3 regions of the Ciceribacter sp. RN22 genome follow, and region 3 is predicted to be linked to each of the others. Evidence: predicted binding sites of a transcription regulator. Region 3 holds the regulator's gene; each other region holds the start of a gene.
The links. The regulator LexA, encoded in region 3, represses DNA repair genes until DNA is damaged. The targets are predictions, from matches to a motif close to TGTTCNNNNTGTGTTCNG.

Region 1 (7,555 bases), 990 kb from region 3:
GGCGTCGTCTACCAGAACGAGGACTGGCGCAACCGCTGCCAGTTCTCCTTCGCCTGTGACAATATCCGCGACCGGGTGAACTCCAAGTACCACTGGAAGGTCGCCCGCGAAGTCGCCATGGCCGTGACAGCCGGCAAGATCTGGCTGCCGGAGGTGGGATCCGCCACCCACTATCACGCGCTTTACGTCCGTCCGGCCTGGGCGAAGACGATGAAGAAGGTCGGCCGTATCGGTCTCCATGTCTTCTACCGCACTTACGGCGGCGGGTGGAGCTGAACCCCCGAAGACCCGGCCGGTTTGGGTCGCCGCGGAGCGATTCCCGGCCGGAATGATGGGCGGATTCGTCGCGTTCAACTTAAGTCTATGATTTTTCGACGTTAATTTGTGGTGAAACAAGCGCAGTCAGTGCCTTGACTATGCGGACACCTAAAATTATGGTGCGCGCGACTTCAAAACGGGTCGGAAGGGTATAAATCCCACCGTTTCTACATTCGTGACAGGCCCGAAACGGCCTGCTGAGGCTGAAATGGAGGCGAGGAGACCATGACTGACAACCGCGGAGAGGGTCTGGAACAGCGTCGCAGGCGCCTGGCTGCCGAATTGGCGGAGAGGAAGCGCGATACGGGGATCGAAGAGGCAGCGGAGAAGAGCGCCGAGCAGAGCCGCAAGGGATATGCTCAGGCGATGAAGCTCTCCAGCGAATTCATTTCCGCGATCGTCGTCGGTGCAATTCTCGGCTATCTTTTCGACCGTTTTGTCGGCACGGCACCGTGGGGCATGATCGTGTTCCTGCTGCTCGGTTTCTGTGCCGGTGTACTGAACGTCCTTCGTTCGGCGGGCATGGTTTCGGCGCCGCATCCGGCCGATCGTGCTGCGCGGGCGAAAAACGAGCGTCAGGACGGCGACAGCCGTTCGGATCAAAGGTAAGGAAATGCCCGTCATAGGCGGGCCAGAGCGAAAGAGACCCGAAGGTGTCAAACGATCCGACCCATCAGTTCCTGGTTCAGAAGATTGTACCGATCGAGATCGGCGGGATTGACTTTTCCTTTACCAACGCCTCGCTGTTCATGGTTGCGACGGTCGCTGCCGCGTCCGGCTTCCTCTACTTCTCGACCTCGAGCCGCGGCCTGATCCCGAACCGCATGCAGTCGGTCGCCGAGATGTCCTACGAGTTCATCGCCTCGATGCTCCGGGAAGGTGCCGGCAGCCACGGCATGAAGTTCTTCCCGATGGTCTTCTCGCTGTTCATGTTCGTGCTCACCGCGAACCTGCTCGGCATGATGCCCTACTTCTTCACCGTGACGAGTCAAATCATCGTGACCTTCGCGCTCGCGGTCTTCGTCATCGGCACCGTGCTGGTCTACGGCTTCTACAAGCACGGCCTGCACTTCCTCAATCTCTTCGTCCCGAGCGGTGTGCCGGGTGCGCTTCTCCCGCTGGTCGTGGCGATCGAAATCATCTCGTTCCTGTCCCGCCCGATTTCGCTTTCCGTGCGTCTGTTCGCCAACATGCTGGCAGGCCACATCACGCTCAAGGTGTTCGCGGGCTTCGTCGCCTCGCTCGGAACCCTTGGCGCCCTTGGCATCGGCGGCGCCATCCTGCCGCTGATCATGACCGTCGCGTTGACCGGTCTCGAGTTCCTCGTCGCCTTCCTGCAGGCTTACGTCTTTGCGGTGCTGACTTGCATGTACCTCAACGACGCAATTCACCCGGGCGGGCACTAAGGATAACCACATTGGTGCTCTCGGGCGCCAGTCATTCGCCGCAACAACCCATTCGAAGGAGTTCATTCATGGAAGCGGAAGCAGCAAAGTTCATCGGCGCAGGTTTGGCTTGCTTTGGCATGGCCGGCACGGCTCTGGGCCTCGGCAACATCTTCGGCAACTACCTGTCCGGCGCGCTGCGCAACCCGTCTGCCGCTGACAGCCAGTTCGGCCGTCTGGTATTCGGCTTCGCCGTTACGGAAGCTCTGGGCATCTTCTCGCTGCTCATCGCTCTCCTCCTCCTGTTCGCCGTCTGATATCGGCAGAGGTTCGGGATCACGGCACGCCATGCGGCGGCCGTGATCCTTCGCATTCGTAGTACACCTGGAGGTGAGCATGTTTGTGACCCCCGCCTATGCCGAGGAAGCTCCGGCAGAGGGCCAGACCCACACGGAGACCGGCGGCGCCCCTCAGACGGGCGAACTCCACACGGAGACTGGCGTCCCCTCCGAAGCGGGCCACGGCGGCGGCGTTTTCCCGCCATTCGACCAGACCACCTATCCGTCACAGCTTCTGTGGCTGGTGATCACGTTCGGCCTTTTCTACATGCTCATGCAGAAGGTCATCGTGCCGCGCGTCGGCGGCATCCTGGAAAACCGGCACGACCGGATCGCCCAGGACCTTGACGAGGCTGCCCGCCTGAAGTCCGAAGCCGATGCGGCGATCGAGACCTACGAACGGGAGCTCAGCGCTGCGAAGGCAAAAGCCGGACAGATCGCATCCGAAGCTCGTGATGCCGCCAAGGCCAAGGCCGATGCCGAACGGACCGCCATCGAGGCGGAACTCGCCGGCAAGGTCGCGGCCGCAGAAGCCCGGATCTCCGACATCAAGGCGAAAGCCTTCGCCGAAGTCGACGCCATCGCAGGCGAGACCGTGACCGCCATCGTCGAAAAGCTGATCGGTGCCAAGGTCACCAAGACCGAGGTCAAGTCGGCCGTTGCATCGCTCACCGGCAAGCAGGAGGGCTGATCCCATGCAATTCGACGCAACATTCTTCGCCTTCGTCGGCCTCGTCCTGTTCTTTGCCCTGATCATCTATCTCAAGGTGCCGGGCATGGTCGCCAAGTCGCTCGACGAACGCGCCGACAAGATCCGCGGCGAACTCGCCGAAGCCAAGCGCCTGCGCGAGGAGGCCCAGCACGTGCTGGCCGAATACCAGCGCAAGCGCAAGGAAGCGGAAGCGGAAGCCGCAAGCATCGTTGCCGCCGCCGAGCGCGAGGCCGCCATGCTGACCGCGGAGGCCAAGCAGAAGACCGAGGAGTTCGTGGCGCGCCGCAATGCGCTCTCCGAACAGAAGATCAAGCAGGCTGAAACGGATGCGATCAACGCCGTCCGCGCCGCCGCCGTCGATCTCGCGGTTGCCGCGGCCGAGACGATCCTCGTCAAGAAGGTCGACGCCGCCGTCCAGGACGACCTGATCAAGGGCGCCGTGGGCGAGGTCAAGGCCCGCCTTCAGTAAGGCACTCGAATACGACATCGAGAAAGCCGGGCTCAGTCCCGGCTTTTTTCATGCGCGAAATTTGAAGGACGGCATCGTGGCTCCGGCCGCGCCCCGAGCTCAGAGAGCGATCTCGGCATCGAGTTCCGTTTCCTCGTCGCCGTCGACGCGGAACGGCCGGAAGCTCATCCGGTGCAGACGGCAGGGGCCGTGGAGCGCGATCGCCATACGGTGCTTTTCCGTGCCGTAACCGGCATGTGCCTCGAAGCCGTAATGGGGAAACACGCCCGCAGCGCGCGCCATCATGCGGTCGCGCGTGACCTTGGCGACGATCGAGGCGGCGGCAATCGAGAACGAACGCGCATCGCCCTTGACGACGGCCTTGCCCCGGCAGGAAAGCCCCTCCGGCACGTCACGGCCGTCGGTGAGCACGAAGCCGGCCGGCAGCGCGAGCCCCGCGACGGCCCGCCGCATCGCGTCGAGGCTCGCTTTGCGGATGTCGCGGCTGTCGATGTGACGCGAACAGGACGAGGCGATGGAGACCGTCGCACAGGCGAGGATCGTATCGAACAGGGCTTCGCGCTGCGTGGCGGTCAGCTTCTTCGAATCGTTGAGACCGGACGGAATGTTGTCAGGGTCGAGAATCACCGCCGCCGCGACAACCGGCCCGGCCAAAGGTCCGCGGCCCGCCTCGTCGGTGCCGGCAATGCCGGAATAGCCCTCGCGGACGGCGAGCCGCTCCAGCTCGAAATCAGGTCCGGCTGGCAGGTCGGCGAAAAGGCCTGGAGAATCGGGCGGCGTGCGACGCTTCATGGCGGCACTGATCGCACGCCGACCCGACTTCCTGCAAGTCCCCGGCCCGGATAAGGGACACTAGGTCCCGTATCCGGTGCGGCTCCGGGGACTTATCCGGCGCGTGGGGATAGGGGGCAACCCGCGCCGGAAAGCAAATGGCTGGCCCCAGGCGACGCGGAGGCGGCGTCGTCCGGGGCAGGGCACGGCGAGAAGGTCTCCCGCCACGCCGGACATCGTCTCAGAGCAGCGAGAGCTGCACGCCGCTGCCGTTCGGCGGCACGAAGAGGTCGTCGCGCAGCTGCATACTGCGACGTCCGAGCCCCAGCCGTTTCGTCGCCATCTCGAAGCGCCGGCTGATCTGCCAGGCATAGGGGCCGGCGCCCTTCATCCGCTTGCCGAACTCGGCGTCGTAGTCCTTGCCGCCGCGCATCGAGCGGATCAGCGACATCACGTGCCGGTAGCGGTCGGGATAGTTCTGCAGCAGCCAGTCGCGGAAGAGGGGGCTTACCTCAAGGGGCAGGCGGAGCAGCACGTAGTTTGCCTCGCTCGCCCCCGCGGCCTTGCCGGAATCGAGCACCCGCTCGATCTCGTGGTCGTTGAGCGCGGGGATCACCGGCGCCATCATCACGGCCGTCGGAATACCGGCTTCCGAGAGCTTGCGGATCGCCTCAAGCCGTCGCGTCGGCGTGGAAGCGCGCGGCTCCATGGAACGCGCGAGCTTTCGGTCGAGGGTCGTCACCGAAATCGCCACCTTCGCCAGCCCTTTCTCCGCCATCGCCGCGAGGATGTCGATGTCGCGGGTGATCAGCGCCGACTTGGTGACGATCACGACCGGATGATTCGCCTTCTGCAAGACTTCGAGAACCTGTCGCATGATGCGCCATTCGCGCTCGATCGGCTGGTAGGGATCGGTATTGGTGCCGATCGCGATCGTCCGCGGCTTGTAGCCGGGCTTGGCGAGTTCCCGTTCCAGGAGTCGCGGGGCGTCCGGCTTGGCAAAGAGCTTGCTTTCGAAATCCAGACCCGCCGAGAGCCCCATATAGGCGTGGGTCGGACGTGCGAAGCAGTAGATGCACCCATGCTCGCAGCCGCGATAGGGGTTCACCGAACGATCGAAGGGAATGTCGGGGGATTCGTTGCGGGTGATCGCCGTGCGCGGCTTTTCCACCTGCACTTCCGTCCGGAACGGCGGCATGTCCTCCAGCGTCGTCCAGCCGTCGTCGTAGGCGACCCGCTCGGTCGGCTCGAACCTGCCGCCGGGGTTCATGCCCGCGCCGCGGCCACGCCGCCGCTGGATGTCGACCCGAAGGCCCGAGGCGTTCACCAGAGCATCGGCAATATCCGCCGTATTGGCAGGCTGGAAGGCAGCCTGCGCCACAAGAGACAGTTCGTTCATTGTAGGCTCCAGACGGGGCCGCGCCCCATTCGATGAATAGATTCCTAGCGCGAAAAGGAGAACAATACAAGAACAAAAATGCGAAATGTCACAGTGGCAATATTTTGTGCAAGGCGATAATGTCATGCCATGTTGACTGTCATTATGGAATGCCGGGACCAGGAACCGGAGCTTGCGCAGACGCTTGCCGTACTCGTCGCGGGCGCGATCGACGGGCTCGTCAGCGATGTGGTCGTACTCGACCATGGTTCGAGCGACGGAACGGCGCGATTGGCGGAGGCGGCGGGTTGCCGGTTTTATAGGCAGTGGAGCATGGCGGAGATTCTGAATGCCGCCCGCGGCGACTGGATTCTGCTGGTCGAGCCGGGTGCGCGGCCGCAGAACGGCTGGATCGAGGAGATCTGCGAATATGTCGCCTCGTCGCGCAAGCCGGCGCAGTTCTCGGCGTCGCGTCTTCACCGCCGGCCGTTCTTGAAGCGGATCGGCCGTCGCCCGCCCCTGGAGCAGGGTCTGCTGATGACCAAGGGCGAGGCGCTCGCGGCGGCCACCGCCGGAGGCGATCTCGACCATATCGCCCGCGGCCGGAAGGCGCAGCGGCTGTCGAGCGAACTCGTGCCGTCCTGGGTCGCAAGGCAGAACCGGCGCCCGACGGCGTGAGCGGAAAAGGCGGTCGGGCGAGGGCCGGTCGGCTCAGCCGCGACGCAGGTGTTCGTCGAGCCGCGGCATGATTTCCACGAAATTGCAGGGCATATGGCGGTAGTCGAGCTGCCATTTCAGGATGCCGTCCCAGGCATCCTTGCAGGCGCCGGGCGAACCGGGCAGCACGAAGACATAGGTGGCGTTGGCAACGCCGCCGGTCGCCCGCGACTGGATGGTCGAGGTGCCGATCTTGTCGTAGGAGAGCCGGTGGAAGACCTCGGAGAAGCCGTCCATCCGCTTCTCGAACAGCGGCTCCAGCGCCTCCGGTGTCACGTCGCGGCCGGTGAAGCCGGTTCCGCCCGTGGTGATGACGACGTCGATCTCCTGCGACAGCGTCCAGGCCTGCACCTGGTTGTAGATACGGTCGCGGTCGTCCGGAACGATTGCCCGGTCGACCAGCCGGTGGCCGGCCTCGGTGATCCGCGAAACGAGGGTGTCGCCCGACTTGTCATCGGCCAGCGTGCGCGTATCCGAAACCGTGAGGACCGCGATCCCGACGGGGATGAAGGGGCGCGTCTCGTCGATCCGGTTCATGGGCTGTCTCCTGCAACGGTTCTGGTTGCCTCAAAATACCAGTGCGGCTGCCGCTGCGAAAGGTGGCGGACGGCGGCTTCGGCCGCGGCATAATCGCCGTAGAGGCCGAAGCAGGTTGCCCCCGAGCCGGACATCCGGACGAGGTCGGCGCCACTCTCCGCGAGCATGTCGCAAAGCGTGCCGATCTCAGGAATAAGGGCGCGCGCCGGCGCTTCGAGATCATTGCGGAGCGTGGAGAGCCACGCGATCCACGCTTCGCGGTCCGCGACCTGCGGCGGCGAGGAAATCGGCGGATTGTCCCTCCTGTCGAGCCGGCGGAAGACCTCCGGCGTCGAGACCGCTTTCAGCGGATTGGCGAGCACCATTGCGAAGGACGGCATGTGGGAAAGGGGCGTGATCTCCTCGCCGACGCCGCCCGCGCGAAGCGGCCGCGACTTCAGGCACATCGGAACGTCCGCCCCGAGACGCAGCGCGATCGTCGCCAGTTCGTCCGCGGGCAGCTCCGCATCCCACAGCCGGAGAAGGCCGCGCAGCGTCGCCGCTGCGTCGGCCGAGCCGCCGCCGATGCCGGAAGCGATCGGCAGGTTCTTTTCGAGCGCGATTTCGACGGGGGGCGTTTCCAGGCCGCGGGCCCGCAACGCCTCTCGCAGGAGGTCGCGCGCCTTCGTGACGAGATTGTCGCCTGTTCCTTTCGGATCGGCCGCAAGCGTCGCGCCGAAGCGGCCGGAGAGCGCAAGACTATCCTCGCTTGCGGCGGCAAAGGTCAGCCGGTCGCCCGCTTCGACAAAGGTCACGATGCTGTCGAGCAGGTGGTAGCCGTCATCGCGCCGCCCGGTGACGTGCAGCGCGAGGTTGATCTTGGCCGGGGCCTTTTCGACGATTCCGGCGGAGATCACAGGTCCGGCGGACGGCATGGATTACGACTTCTTG
Region 2 (7,555 bases), 1.1 Mb from region 3:
CAGATATGCTGCTTCAAATACGCGACATGCGGGTCTGGTTCGACACGCCGCTCGGCAAGGTCGAGGCGGTCAAGGGCATCAGCCTCGACGTCAAGCGCGGCGAGACGCTGGCGATCGTCGGCGAGTCCGGCTCCGGCAAGAGCCAGACCATGATGGCGATGATGGGACTGCTCGCCGCCAACGGCTCTGCGTCCGGTTCGGCGAAGCTCGACGGTGCCGAAATTCTCGGACTGCCGCTGAAAGGGCTGAATCACGTCCGCGGCGAGCGCGTGACCATGATCTTCCAGGAGCCGATGACCTCGCTCGATCCGCTCTACAAGATCGGCTACCAGCTCGCCGAGCCGATGATCCACCACAAGGGTCTCTCGGCGAAGGAGGCACGGGCGAAGGCAATCGAGCTGCTGAAGCTCGTCAAGATCCCCGACCCCGAGCGCCGGATCGATTCCTACCCGTACGAGCTGTCCGGCGGCCAGCGCCAGCGCGTGATGATCGCCATGGCGCTCGCCAACGATCCGGAGCTCCTGATCGCCGACGAACCGACCACCGCGCTCGACGTCACCATCCAGGCGCAGATCCTCGACCTGATGCGCGAGCTGAAGGAGCGGATCGGTCTCTCGATCATCTTCATATCGCACGATCTCAACGTCGTGCGGCGCTTCGCCGACCGCGTCGCAGTGATGAAGCTCGGCGAAGTGGTCGAACAGGGGCCCGTCGAGGCAATCTTCTCGAACCCCCAGCACGACTATACGAAAATGCTGCTCGCCGCCGAGCCGACCGGCCGCAAGGAGCCGGTGCCTGCCGATTCTCCGAGGCTGCTCGAGGGCCGGAACGTCGCCGTGACGTTCACCGCCGGCGGCGGGTTCCTCGGGCGAAGAAAACTGGAAGTGAAGGCGGTTCGCGACGTCAGCATCACGCTGCGCAAGGGACAGACGATCGGGATTGTTGGGGAATCCGGCTCAGGCAAGTCCACTCTCGGGCGCGCCCTGCTCCGTCTCTTCGACAGCGACGGCCGGGTCATCTTCGACGGCCAGGACATCTCGAAGGCAAGCCCGCAGCAGATGCGTGCGCTGCGCCGCCAGATGCAGCTCGTCTTCCAGGATCCGTTCGGCTCGCTCTCGCCGCGCATGACCGCCGGCCAGATCGTGACCGAGGGCCTGCTCGTCCACGAGCCGCAGATCAGCCGTGCCGAGCGCGACCGGATCGCCATTCAGGCGTTCAGGGACGTCGGCCTCGACCCGGCTTCGCGCAACCGCTATCCGCACGAGTTTTCGGGCGGCCAGCGCCAGCGCATCGCCATCGCGCGCGCCATGGTGCTGAAACCGAAGGTACTGGTGCTCGACGAGCCGACGTCTGCACTCGACCGGTCGGTGCAGAAGCAGATCATCGAACTGCTACGCGATCTGCAGCAGAAGCACGGTCTCTCCTATCTCTTCATCAGCCACGATCTCGCGGTCGTGCGGGCGCTCTCCGACTATATCGTCGTGATGAAGAACGGCGTGATCGTCGAGGAAGGCGAAACTGCAGCCATCTTCGACGCGCCACAGCAGGCCTATACGAAGGAGCTCATGGCGGCGGCCTTCTGAGGGGCCTGACTGCGATACTGAGGGGCTCAAGGCCGGCAATCCGTCACCCGCCACGACCTGGCGGGTGACGCCCCTTCCCATCTGCCGCAAGTCGAGCTATGTTCTCAATTCGTTCTCTGCGCGTGCCTCTCGTACAGCGCATTGAACGATGACGAGGAAATGCGGCGGCAAGGTCAACTCACCATAGTCACGGACGCTCCGGGCATGTCCCGGCGCGTGTGCGGTGTTGCTCTCTCCGCCACGCCCGGTGACATGCCGCTGCGTGTCTCGGCGCATGAGGGGACTGAGTTTCTGATGAGCCTTGCCTATCTGGAGAAGCTGAACGACCGCCAGCGTGCCGCGGTCGAGCATGGTGTCGGCGCGTCCGGCGGCGGATTGCCCGAACCGCTCCTCATCATCGCCGGCGCAGGATCGGGCAAGACCAACACACTCGCCCATCGCGTCGCCCACCTGATCGTCAACGGCGCCGATCCCCGCCGCATTCTCCTCATGACCTTCTCCCGCCGCGCCGCATCGGAAATGGCCCGCCGCGTCGAGCGCATCTGCCGCCAGGTGCTCGGCGACAAGGCCGCTGTCATGACCGATGCGCTCGCCTGGGCCGGTACCTTCCACGGCATCGGCGCCCGTCTTCTCCGCATCCATGCGGACCAGATCGGCCTTGCCGAGGATTTCACCATCCATGATCGCGAGGACAGCGCCGACCTCATCAATCTCGTGCGTCACGAGCTCGGCTTCTCGAAGACCGAGAGCCGCTTCCCGACCAAGGGCACATGTCTCTCGATCTATTCCCGGGTGGTGAATTCGGAGACCTCGATCACCGAGGTGCTGAAGGCGCATTACCCCTGGGTCGCCGGCTGGGAGGAGGAGCTGAAGCAGCTCTTTGCGGCTTACGTCGAGGCCAAGCAGGCGCAGAACGTGCTCGATTACGACGACCTCCTGCTCTACTGGGCGCAGATGGTGAGCGAGCCGGAGCTTGCCGACGAGATCGCCGGCCGCTTCGACCATGTGCTCGTCGACGAATACCAGGACACCAACCGCCTGCAGGCGGCGATCCTGCTGGCGCTGAGACCCGGCGGGCACGGGCTGACGGTCGTCGGCGACGACGCCCAGTCGATCTATTCCTTCCGCGCCGCGACGGTGCGCAACATCCTCGATTTCCCGGAGGCCTTCTCGCCGCCGGCCCATGTCGTCACGCTCGACCGCAACTATCGTTCGACGCAGCCGATCCTCGCGGCGGCGAACGCGGTCATCGGCGAGGCGCGCGAGCGCTTCACCAAGAACCTCTGGAGCGACCGGGAGTCCGAGGAGCGTCCGGCGCTGGTGACCGTCCGGGACGAGGCCGATCAGGCCCGCCACATCGTCGAGCAGGTGCTCGAAAACCGCGAGCGCGGCATCGCGTTGAAGCAGCAGGCCGTGCTCTTCCGCTCGTCGAACCACAGCAGCTCGCTCGAAGTCGAGCTCACCCGCTCGAACATCCCCTTCGTCAAGTTCGGCGGCCTCAAGTTCCTCGACAGCGCCCATGTGAAGGACATGCTGGCGGTGCTGCGCTTCGCCCAGAACCCGCGCGACCGGGTCGCGGGCTTCCGCCTGCTGCAGCTCCTGCCGGGGATCGGTCCGCAGACCGCGGGTCGCATCCTCGACACGATCGCCGCCGATCCCGAGCCGCTGGTGACGCTCGCCGAAATCCCCGCGCCCCCGAAATCGGGCGCGGACTGGCCGGCCTTCCTCGACCTGCTGCTCGGCCTGCGCAAGGCGGGGTCCGGCTGGCCGAACGAAATCAGCGCGGCGCGCGCCTGGTACGAACCGCATCTCGACCGCATCCACGAGGATGCCGAGACCCGCAAGGCCGACCTGCTGCAGCTCGAGCAGATCGCGGCCGGCTATGCCAATCGCGAGCGCTTCCTCACCGAGCTCACCCTCGATCCGCCGGACGCCACCAGCGACCAGGCGGGCGTGCCGCTCCTCGATGAGGACTATCTGATCCTCTCGACCATCCATTCGGCCAAGGGGCAGGAATGGCGCTCGGTCTTCATGCTGAACGTCGTCGACGGCTGCATTCCCTCCGATCTCGGCGTTGGCACGACTGCGGAGATCGAGGAGGAACGCCGGCTCCTCTATGTCGGCATGACGCGCGCCCGCGACAGCCTGACGCTCGTCACGCCGCAGCGCTTCTTCACCTACGGGCAGAATGCGCAGGGCGACCGCCATGTCTACGCCTCGCGCACCCGTTTCATCCCTGCACCGATGCTCGGCCTCTTCGAGGCGAAGAGCTGGCCGATCGCGCCGACTGCCGCCGGCGAACGCAGCACGCGGCAGGTCCGCGTCGACGTCGGCGCCCGCATGCGGGCGATGTGGCAGTAGGGGGCAGCGGGACGCTGAGGTTGCGCCTGTCTCTGGTCTTCGGCACGTCATTCCTCCTGGCGCATTCACCTGAGCTCAAGTCACCTCGAACGTCCGGGCCGGCTGCGATCGTTCGAGTCGGCCCATTGCATTGTCAACGTCTCTATTTTTCGATGACAGAACGGAAACCTTCGAGCGCCTGCTTTTCTCAAGAATTCGCGCGCTACGGGAGTGTCCGCATCGTCTCCCAGAACAATGACGCCAAAGCCTATGAAGAGGCTGCCTTGGCATAATCACGCTCGCCCGAGTCCGCGGTCAACGCTCACAGCTCTCTGAGCTGCCTGTGGATCATGGCATTTGCCAACCTTCCACTGTTGATGGCCTCTACCAGACGCTCCCTGGACGCAAGTTCTGTGAGTACAGGCAATGCCACGTCCCCGATTAGCGCTGTGATAGCCTCCCGACGCTCGTGAGCTGAGAGTGACTCGTTTTCCAGATCGAATACGGCTTCGACTTCTTCATTATGCGCCGATACGATCGCAGGCAATCTGAAACGTACGTGACACAGGTGTTCTTTTATTTCGCCGCCACCACCAAGGGACTTAACATAAATGCCAAAGTTTACGTAGAATTTGGTGCTATATTGCGATTTTTGTAAATTTACGATCAATACGACGTCGGCATAATCACGATGCCATGTGGCTGATTTCTTTTTGAACCCTGTAGCCGAAAGGGGAATATCCATCGCCCCTTCAATCAATTCTCGAGCTGCCATCGTTCGCAAAAGTTCCACTCCAGCGGTTGAGCCCCGCCCGTATCCCGCGAAACCAGGACGGCGCGGAAATCGGCTATATCCTCGTCCAGCGGGAAGCTGGCTGTGCCGTTCTAAGCAATTCGCCCTGCGGCGGCGGTTCAGGATCGGCGCGCACTACGGCAAAGTGCGGAGCACCGTTTCTCGCGAATATCAATCCCCCCGCTGCCCTGAAAACCTTCTCAACACTCCGACGACATTGCCGGCAAAGACGGCCTCTGGCAGGCTGCCCGAATACTGCCGTGGCCTGGTGAAATAGCCAAAAGATCCCGCCTCACGACCTCAGGTCAGACGGTTCTGCCTAACCCCGATGACGATCCGTCCCGGCTCATTCGTGCTATCGGCCCGGATGCTCAGCTGCGTCTCGCGGCTTGGAACCGGAGCTTCCAGAAGAACCGTGCCAAGCACCGTCCTGACAAGCAGCCTGAGGCTGTCGGTCCGCAGCATGCCGTCGAACACAAGTTCCATGCTCGGGTCCGCGCGGTCACAGTCGTCGATAACAATCTCGGTCTCACCATCGTCTTCCGCCCTGCATCCGACTGCGATGCAGGAGCCGGTCGATACGACGAGCGAGCCGTTCATGGAGACGGGGATATCACCGCCAGCCAAGTCTTCGACAAGCACGACCGAACTTGGCGGAGCAATTCGCACCGATATCATTATTCCCCCGCATGCCTTCGCCGTGACCAGCCCACACGGCATGGTAGCAGCGGCAGGACCGATCTGTACAGCCCTTACGCCGGCTTGCCCACCGACAAATCAGCGGACTGCCAGACCCAAAACAACAGTACCCACGGCAGCAGGCCCGCCCCGATCGCGATACCACTTACCGCCGTGGCGGCCGCGCGGCGAGGGCCTCCGCCGAAAGCCAAGGATCATGCCGCGGGCGGCGCGCGGCAAGAGACCAAGGACCAGATGATCGAAGGGCTACGAGTTCTATGCCCCGGCGCCGACGCCGGCGAGCGCAGCACGCGACAGGTCCGCGTCGACGTCGGCGCCCGCATGCGGGCGATGTGGAAATAAGGGGCGGCGATCTCCGGGTGCGTCCGGTGCGGCATTCCATATCGCTGTATACATTCTGGAGCACACAAGACGGAATCTCGCTTCCGTCTTGACGAATTGTATACATTGTGTCTTCCTTGTCTGCGGAGGAGGACTTGACCATGAACAAACCGAGCTTTCCGCTGAACGCCTGGTATGCGGCCGCCTATGATGTGGAACTGAAGCGGACGCTTCTGCCACGCACCATCTGCAACAAGCCGATCGTCCTGTACCGCAAGGAGAACGGCACCCCGGTCGCCCTCGCCGACGCCTGCTGGCACCGCCTCGTGCCGCTCTCGCTCGGGCGGCTAGACGGCGACAATGTCGTCTGCGGCTATCACGGCCTCGAATTCGACGATACCGGCCGGTGTGTATACATGCCGTCGCAGCAGACCATCAATCCGTCGGCCTGCGTGAAATCCTATCCCGTCGCCGAGCGTCACCGTTTCATCTGGATCTGGCCGGGCGACCCCTCGCTCGCCGATCCCGCGCTGATCCCCGACGTGCACTGGAACGACGACCCGGCCTGGGCCGCCGACGGCAAGCTGATCGAGCTCAAATGCGACTACCGGCTGGTGGTCGACAATCTCATGGATCTCACCCACGAGACCTTCGTCCACGGCTCCTCGATCGGCAACCGCGCCGTCGCCGAGGCGCCGTTCGAGGCGAACCATTCGGACCGCTTCGCCTACATCACCCGCTGGATGGAGAACATCGACCCGCCGCCCTTCTGGAAGAAGCAGTACGGTAAGCCGGGCAAAGTCGACCGCTGGCAGATCATCCGCTTCGAGGCCCCCTGCACCATCGCAATCGACGTCGGCGTCGCAGCGGCCGGGACCGGTGCCCGCGAGGGCGACCGCTCGCAGGGCGTCAACGGCTACGTGCTCAACACGATCACGCCGTCGACCGACAAGACCTGCCTCTACTTCTGGGCCTTCGCCCGCAATTACGACCTCCACAACCAGGCCCGCACCCACGAGCTGCGGGAGGGGGTCGCGGGCGTCTTCCGCGAGGACGAGGTCGTCCTTGAAGCGCAGCAGATCGCCATCGACGCCAATCCTGACCACCAGTTCTACAATCTCAACATCGACGCCGGCTCCATGTGGGCGCGCAGGCTGATCGACCGGATGATCGACGCCGAGACCGGCCCGGCGACAATGGCAGCGGAGTGAGAGATGACGAAGGAACGGGCGGCCGGTCCGCGCCAGCAATCGGTGAAGGCCCTGCTGGGCATTCGTGACCTGATCCTCAAAGGCGAGATCGAGCCCGGAGAGCGACTGTCGGAGGTGGCGCTTTCCGAGCGGCTGGACGTCTCCCGCACGCCGCTCCGCAGCGCCCTGCAGAAGCTCGAGCAGGAGGGCCTCGTCACGCTCATTCCCTCCGGCGGCTATGCGGTGCGCAGCTTCAGCCGGCAGGACATCGTCGACGCGATCGAATTGCGGGGCGTGCTCGAAGGGACGGTGGCGCGGCTCGCCGCCGAGCGCGGCGCCGCGCCAGCACGATTGAAGGCGATCCGCGAGGTGGTGGAGCAGCTCGACGAGGTGCTTGGAGGAGGGCCGGAGGCGCTCGACATCGGCCGCTACGAGGCTCTCAACGGCCGCTTTCATGCGCTCCTTTCCGAGCTTGCCGGCAGCGAGGTGATGCGCCGCGAGCTCGAACGGATCACCAGCCTGCCCTTTGCGAGCCCGAACGCCTTCGTCAACACCGATGTCGACGTGCCGGCTTTCTACCGCTCGCTCGTCGTCGCGCAGGCGCAACACAGGGCGATCGTCACGGCCAT
Region 3 (7,555 bases):
GGGGCACGGCGGAACCGAGGTTGCCAAGGAGAGCGCCGACATCATCCTCACTGACGACAATTTCGCCTCGATCGTCGCCGGCATACGGGAAGGGCGTGTCGCCTACAACAACATCCGCAAGGTGATCTTCATGCAGATCTCGACGGGTGCCGCCGAGGTCCTGCTCTTCCTGCTTGCCATGGTGCTCGGCGCGCCGATGCCGATGACGGCCGTGCAACTGCTTTGGCTCAATCTCGTCACCAACGGCGTGCAGGACGTGGCGCTGGTGACCGAGCCCGCGGAAGGCGACGAGTTGCGTTCGCCGGTGCGGCGGCCGGGAGAACCGATCTTCGACCGGCTGATGCTTCGACGCATCGTTCTGGCGACCCTGGTCATGGGCGGCGGCGGCTTCGCACTTTTCTACTGGGCGACGACGTCCGGTTTGTCGCATTTTGCCGCGAGCAACCTCCTGCTGTTGCTCTTCGTACTCTTCGAAAACGTCCAGTGTATCAACAGCCGCTCTGAGCGCCGTTCGGTCTTCCGGCAGTCGCATTTCTCGAACCCGTTCCTGCTGCTCGGGGTCCTGGGTTCGCAGGCGCTGCACATCGGCGCCATGTATGTGCCGGGCGTCAACGACCTCCTGGAAATCGCGCCGATTTCGCTGGAGCAGTGGCTGTTGCTGCTCGTCGCCACAGCACCGCTTCTCGCGGTGAGTGAAGTCGACAAGTGGCTGTTGCGCCGGCAGGAGTCGATGAAGCGCGGCAACGACGACAGCAAAGCGCAATAAGAAAAGGCCCGGAAGACCTTGGTCTGCCGGGCCCTGTGTTACTGCCTTGACTGCGTTCTCAGCGTTGCGAAACCGGAACGTAGTCGCGCCTCGGTGCGCCGGTGTAGAGCTGGCGTGGACGACCGATACGCTGCTGCGGATCCTCGATCATCTCGTTCCACTGGGCGATCCAGCCGACGGTGCGGGCAAGCGCGAAGAGAACGGTGAACATGGTGGTGGGGAAGCCGAGCGCACGCAGCGTGATGCCGGAGTAGAAGTCGACGTTCGGATAGAGCTTCTTCTCGATGAAGTAGTCGTCGTTGAGGGCGATCTTCTCGAGTTCGAGTGCGACCTTCATCAGCGGGTCGTCGCCGTGACCGGTCGCTTCGAGGACCTCGTACATGGTCTTCTGCATGATCTTCGCGCGCGGATCATAGTTCTTGTAGACGCGATGACCGAAGCCCATCAGGCGGAACGGGTCGTTCTTGTCCTTGGCACGGGCGATGAATTCCGGAATGCGATCGACGGAGCCGATTTCCTGCAGCATGTTGAGGGCTGCTTCGTTGGCGCCGCCGTGGGCCGGACCCCAGAGGCAGGCGATGCCGGCTGCGATGCAGGCGAACGGGTTGGCGCCCGACGAGCCGGCGAGACGGACGGTCGACGTCGAGGCGTTCTGCTCGTGATCGGCATGCAGGATGAAGATCCGGTCCATGGCGCGGGCGAGCACCGGGTCGACCTTGTAGTCGTCGCAGGGTACTGCGAAGCACATGTGCAGGAAGTTTGCCGCGTAGTCGAGGTTGTTCTTCGGGTAAACGAAGGGCTGCCCGACGTGGTACTTGTAGGCCATGGCGGCGATCGTCGGCATCTTGGCAATCATGCGCAGCGACGCGACCATGCGCTGGTGCGGATCGGTGATGTCCGTCGAGTCGTGATAGAAGGCCGAAAGTGCGCCGACGGTACCGACCATGACCGCCATCGGATGGGCGTCGCGGCGATAGCCGGAGAAGAACTTGCTCATCTGTTCGTGCACCATGGTGTGGTGCGTGACGCGGTAGTCGAAGTCCTTCTTCTGGGCCGCGGTCGGCAACTCGCCGTAGAGAAGCAGATAGCAGACTTCCAGGAAGTCACCTTTCTCGGCGAGCTGTTCGATCGGATAGCCGCGGTGCAGCAGGACGCCGGCATCGCCGTCGATATAGGTGATCTTGGATTCGCAGGACGCAGTCGAGGTGAAGCCCGGATCGTAGGTGAAGGAGCCGGTGTGCTTGTAGAGGGCCCCGATGTCGATGACACTCGGCCCGATGGTTCCTTCCTTCACCGGAAGGTCGACCTTCTTGTCGCCAAGTGCCAGTGCTGCGCTTTTTTCCGTCATGCTAATCCTCCGAAATTGGCGGTCCGGCGCCTTCGAAAAGGCGTCGCAGGTTAAGCGTCCCGAGTTAGCTATATGATCCAGACGTTAATGCCAAGCTAGCCAAAGGGCAAATTGTGCGATGCGAAATGCCAGCAACATATCGTGATTTCCGCGGCTCATTGTTGTGCCATCAGAGGGCGTTTTCGACTTTCGTCCGCTCGCTTTGATTGCTACTGTCGCATTGCGATGTCGGTACCGGGGTGCCGTCATCCGGTGTCCGATCGGGGCTGGAGCCGTCTTGGAAAAGATCGCGGAAGACCGCGCCGGGACCGGGGCAGGGGAAGGGCCGGCGATCGCTGTTGCCATCTCCCTCGACGCGGTGGTTATCGCGGAACCGCGCTCGGCTGGAGCACTCGTCGTCCGACAGGCGACGGGTCGGGAGAGCGTCGTTGCGCGCATTTTCCGTGCAGCCACGGCCATCTCGTCGTCGGGCCGCGCGGCGATCGGTCGCGAGGAGGCGTTCGGGCATATCTTCCTCTTCGTGCCCGTCGCGCTCGGGGTGGGCGCTGTCATCTGGTTTGCCTTACCTCTGACCTTGCCGATTGCAGCACCCATGCTTTTGTTGGCGGTCTCCACCGTCTTCGCGGTGCTGTCGCGCTTCGGCAGACCTGCTGCATATCGGACATGGTCGGCGCTGGCGCTCTGTGCCGCCGGAATGCTGCTTGCCGATGCCGAGGTCCGCAGGCTGCAGACGGTCATTCTCGACACACCGGTCACGACGCAGGTGACGGGACGGGTGCTCCGGCGGGAGGCGGGTGCGGGCGGCGACTGGCGCTATCTGGTGCGCGTCGAAGCGACGGCGGAGCCTGCGATCAGGCGAGCACCGGAAGAGGTCGTGCTCATGACCCGCGCCCGCCACGAGCCGTTTGCGCTCGGTGAGAGGCTGCATGGCAGAGCGCGGCTGTCGCCGCCTTCCGGCCCTGCCTTGCCCGGTCTCGATGACTTTTCGTTCGCCAGCTACTTTGGTGGCATCGGCGCAGTAGGCTACTTTCTTGGAGCGCCGACGCGTGCGGAGGGGGCGCCGGCGACCGGAGCCCGCGCATGGTGGGAGGCGGCCGAGCAGACGCTTCTTGTCGTCCGCGACGACATCACGCAGCGAATCAGGAGAACAGTTCCGGGCGACGCCGGCGGCTTTGCCGCCGCGATCCTCACCGGCGACCGGCGATCGATGTCGGCGGCGACGACGGAGGCGCTGCGCCTTTCGGGACTGGCGCACATCACAGCGATTTCCGGCCTCCACATGGCACTTGCCGCTGGCATTTTCTTTGTCGGCCTGCGCAAGCTGCTCAGCCTCTCGCCGGCAATCGCCCAGTCCTGGCCGATCAAGAAGATCGCTGCCATGGCCGCGCTGGCCGCTACCTTCCTCTACCTGATGATCTCCGGCTCGCAGGTCTCCGCTATCCGCGCTTTTCTGATGACGGCGATCATGCTGGTTGCCGTCCTGTTCGACCGCCCGGCGATCAGCCTGCGCAACCTCGCACTGGCGGCGATCGTCATTGTCGCCGTTTGGCCGTCACAGGTGCTCGGTGCGAGCTTCCAGATGTCGTTTGCCGCCACCGCAGGACTGATTGCCGGCTACGATGGCTGGCGACGGGGTGCAGCGCGGCAATCGCGCTACGCGCCGGACTTCCCCGGTCGGAAGATCCTTTCCTTCCTGTGGAATTTCGCGGCGGGCACCTTCGTGACGTCGCTGATCGGCGGACTGGCGACGGCGATCTTCGCCGTCGCCCATTTCCATCGACTGGCACCTTACGGTCTCGTCGCGAATCTCGCGGCAATGCCGATCATCTCCGTGGTGGTGATGCCGGCGGCGCTTGCGGCAATGCTGCTCATGCCGTTCGGCCTCGATACGCCCTTTCTAATTCTCGCTGGCGAGGGCCTCGAGATCGTCATCGTGATCGCGACCACGGTTGCGAGCTGGAGCGAGGGGACATCCTTCGGCCGGTTCGGGGACTGGTTTCTGCCGCTCGCCTCCACGGGGCTCCTGCTGCTCACCCTGCTGCATACGCGGCTGCGCTGGATCGGTGCGGCAGTGCTTGCCGCGGTGATCGGGCTTGCGATCCTCCTGCCGGCGGAAGACACCGCCGACCTCATCGTCTCGGAGGACGGACGGCTGGCGGGGCTGCCCGCTGTCGACGGCAGGACGATTGCGACCAACCGCAGCAAGCCGGCGGACTTCCTCTTCTCCCAATGGCAGCACGCGCTTGCGCGTCCCGATCATCTCGGCCCGCTCCGCAGCGCAGACGATCCTGTCACCGAAGTCCGGGCGACCGGAACGGACCGGTTTTCCGCAGGACAGATCCGGACCGTTCGCGAGACGATGCGGCGGCAGTTCGAAGCGGCGATCCCCGGCCGCTTCCGCTGCACCGGAAAGTCCTGGTGTATCGCACGGCTTGAGAAAGGATGGCGCGTCGCGACGGTCGAGGATCAGGCACTTCTCGGCGTCGCATGTGACGTCGCCGACCTCGTGATTACGCCGCGTCGTCCACCCTTCGGCGTCTGCCGCTCCGGCGCGAGGATGATCGATGCCGAAGCGCTACGGCGCATGGGCGCAACCGAGTTCTATCTTGGAAATTACGACGATCGGGACATCCGCCAGCGCACGGCGTTCACCACTCTCGACAGGCCGTGGCAGCGGCATCGCCTTTACGATTGGCGAACCGGCAGCTTCGCCGACGAACAGCCCGCGAAGCGCGCTCCCATGGCACAGGTCAGTGATAGCGGCGGATGAGACCGACGAGCTTGCCCTGGATCTTGACACGATCGGGGCCGAAGATGCGGGTTTCGTATGCCGGGTTCGCAGCCTCGAGCGCGATCGAATCGCCCCGGCGGCGGAAGCGCTTCAGCGTCGCCTCTTCGTCATCCACGAGTGCCACGACGATGTCGCCGGGCGTTGCGTTGCTGGCGTTGCGGATGATGACCGTGTCGCCGTCGAGAATGCCGGCCTCGATCATCGAATCACCCTTGACCTCGAGCGCATAGTGCTCGCCTGAACCGAGCATCTCTGCCGGAATGGTGATTTCGTGGGTGTTGTGCTGGATCGCCGAGATCGGCACGCCGGCCGCGATGCGGCCCATGACGGGGACGGCGACGGAACTCGAGCGCTCCTCTGCAGGCGGCTTGGCGGCAGGCGCCGGCTGTCCCTTGCCGAGGCTTCCCTCGATCACGCTCGGCGAGAAACCCCGCCGCGGCTGCAGGCTGGAGGAATAGGCTTCCGGCAGCTTGATCACCTCCAGCGCCCGGGCCCGGTTCGGCAGACGCCGAATGAAGCCACGCTCCTCGAGCGCCGTGATGAGGCGGTGGATGCCGGATTTCGAGGCGAGGTCGAGCGCGTCCTTCATTTCGTCGAACGACGGCGGCACGCCCGATTCCTTCATCCGCTCGTGAATGAAGAGAAGCAGTTCCTGTTGCTTGCGCGTCAGCATGATCCAGAGCCCCGTCGTATGAAACAAATCCAGAACATACACTATCTGTTCCATATGTGTTCCGCAAGTACTTAAATATTGGTAAGCAATTGGAGCTCCGGCGCATTTTTCCCGTGCATCCACCCGTTCCGGGCTGCTGCCGGGCGGGGGCTGGTTCGCCTTGCAAAGGGAAGGCAAATCGCGCACATCAAACGTGACCGACAAGGAGGGAGCGGAATGTCCACTGCCATCGAGGCGCCGCGTGGCGTCGATCACATCGTCTTGCCCGTGCACGGGCTGAAGGCTGCGCGCGAGCGGCTCGGCGTGCTCGGCTTCACGGTCGCCGCCGATGCGCTGCATCCCTTCGGCACCGAGAACGCCTGCGTCTTTTTCTCCGACAAGACCTATCTGGAGCCACTCGCCGTGGCGAGCCGGGAGGCGTGCGAAGAGGCCGCCCGCAAAGGCAACGTCTTCGTCGCCCGCGACCGCGCCTTCCGCTTCCGCATGTCGGACGGCGAGGGACTGTCGGGAATAGCGGTTGCCTCGACGGATGCGGCCGCGGACCATGCGATCTATACCGAGCACGGCCTCTCCGCGGGCGAAATCCTGCACTTTTCGCGGCCCTTGAGGTTGCCGGATGGCACCGAGGCGACGGCCTCGTTCAGGCTTGCCTTCGCCGCGGACCTGCGCGCGCCCGATTTTCTCCTCTTCTCCTGCGAACGGGTCAATCCACTGCCGGCGGATCGTGCGGCGCTCGAACGCCACGACAATGGCGTGACGGGCGTCTCGGCGGTCGTGCTGACGGAGGAAAACCCCTCCGACTTCCAGGAGGTGCTGGAAACCGTCTTCCACCAGCGAGAGATCGAGGCGCATTCCTTCGGTCTCGTCGTCCCTTCGGCAAACGCGAAGATCGAGGTGCTGACACCTGCCGGTCTCACCGGCTATTTCGGGCTCGACGCCCCGAATGCCGGGCGTGGGCTCATGGGGGCGGCGATCGTCTTTCGGACAGTCGATATCGGCGTGACAGAACGCTTGCTGGCTGCTAATGGCGTTCGCCATGCACGCAAGGATGGTCGCCTGATCGTGCCGCGTGAAGCGGGGCAGGGCGCGCATTTCGTATTCGAGGAAGTTTGATGAGCAATCCGACCAATTCCGAAGTCGTCGTCGGCGAAGGTGCCGCCAAGGTCGTCTTCTCCAATTCCAAGCGCTTCTCGCTGATCGCCGGTCCTTGCCAGATGGAAAGCCGCGATCATGCCTTCATGATGGCCGGTGCGACCAAGGAGATCTGTGACAAGCTCGGCATCGGGCTCGTCTACAAGTCGTCCTTCGACAAGGCCAACCGCACGTCCTTGTCCGGCAAGCGGGGCATCGGCCTCGAAAAGGCGATGGAAGTCTTCGTCGATCTCAAGAAGGAATTCGGCTTTCCGGTGCTGACCGACATCCACACCGAGGAGCAATGCGCGATCGTCGCCCCTGTCGTCGACGTTCTGCAGATCCCGGCCTTCCTCTGCCGCCAGACCGATCTTCTGGTCGCTGCCGCGAAGACCGGTCGGGTCATCAACGTCAAGAAAGGCCAGTTCCTCGCCCCATGGGACATGAAGAACGTGCTCGCCAAGATCACCGAAAGCGGCAATCCGAACGTGCTTTTGTGCGAGCGTGGCGCTTCCTTCGGATACAATACCCTGGTCTCGGATTTTCGCTCGCTGCCGATCATGGCGGCGATGGGCGCGCCCGTGGTGTTCGACGCCACCCACTCGGTGCAGCAGCCCGGCGGGCAGGGCGGTTCGACCGGCGGGCAGCGGGAATTCGTGGAGACGCTGGCGCGTGCCGCGGTTGCCGTCGGCGTTGCCGGCCTCTTCATCGAGACCCATGAGGATCCGGATAATGCCCCGTCTGACGGCCCGAACATGGTGCCGCTGAACGACATGCCGCGACTCCTCGAAAAACTGCTCGCCTTCGACGCGGTCGCCAAGGGCGCCTGATTCCGCAAGGCATTGT

Region 1: a site for LexA is predicted at 5,450-5,467, ahead of NHF53_RS04000 (PA0069 family radical SAM protein). Genes of this name have one in related genera too.
Region 2: a site for LexA is predicted at 1,683-1,700, ahead of NHF53_RS03300 (ATP-dependent helicase). Genes of this name have one in related genera too.

What each region holds. Positions count from the first base shown of each region.
Region 1 is NZ_JAMXLD010000001.1:810,496-818,050, forward strand. It holds gene NHF53_RS03965 (cell wall hydrolase) at 1-276, shown strand, start outside; gene NHF53_RS03970 (AtpZ/AtpI family protein) at 544-927, shown strand; gene NHF53_RS03975 (F0F1 ATP synthase subunit A) at 972-1,724, shown strand; gene NHF53_RS03980 (F0F1 ATP synthase subunit C) at 1,793-2,020, shown strand; gene NHF53_RS03985 (F0F1 ATP synthase subunit B) at 2,100-2,732, shown strand; gene NHF53_RS03990 (F0F1 ATP synthase subunit B) at 2,737-3,222, shown strand; gene NHF53_RS03995 (ribonuclease HII) at 3,322-4,014, opposite strand; gene NHF53_RS04000 (PA0069 family radical SAM protein) at 4,235-5,392, opposite strand; gene NHF53_RS04005 (glycosyl transferase) at 5,522-6,049, shown strand; gene moaB (molybdenum cofactor biosynthesis protein B) at 6,083-6,625, opposite strand; gene NHF53_RS04015 (4-(cytidine 5'-diphospho)-2-C-methyl-D-erythritol kinase) at 6,622-7,539, opposite strand; gene NHF53_RS04020 (tetratricopeptide repeat protein) at 7,543-7,555, opposite strand, start outside.
Region 2 is NZ_JAMXLD010000001.1:665,067-672,621, reverse strand. It holds gene NHF53_RS03305 (ABC transporter ATP-binding protein) at 1-1,583, shown strand, start outside; gene NHF53_RS03300 (ATP-dependent helicase) at 1,878-3,944, shown strand; gene NHF53_RS03295 (DUF4304 domain-containing protein) at 4,246-4,698, opposite strand; gene NHF53_RS03290 (hypothetical protein) at 5,017-5,358, opposite strand; gene NHF53_RS03285 (aromatic ring-hydroxylating dioxygenase subunit alpha) at 5,898-6,947, shown strand; gene NHF53_RS03280 (GntR family transcriptional regulator) at 6,951-7,555, shown strand, end outside.
Region 3 is NZ_JAMXLD010000001.1:1,801,437-1,808,991, forward strand. It holds gene NHF53_RS08975 (HAD-IC family P-type ATPase) at 1-766, shown strand, start outside; gene gltA (citrate synthase) at 825-2,114, opposite strand; gene NHF53_RS08985 (ComEC/Rec2 family competence protein) at 2,392-4,884, shown strand; gene lexA (transcriptional repressor LexA) at 4,865-5,578, opposite strand; gene NHF53_RS08995 (VOC family protein) at 5,795-6,691, shown strand; gene kdsA (3-deoxy-8-phosphooctulonate synthase) at 6,691-7,539, shown strand.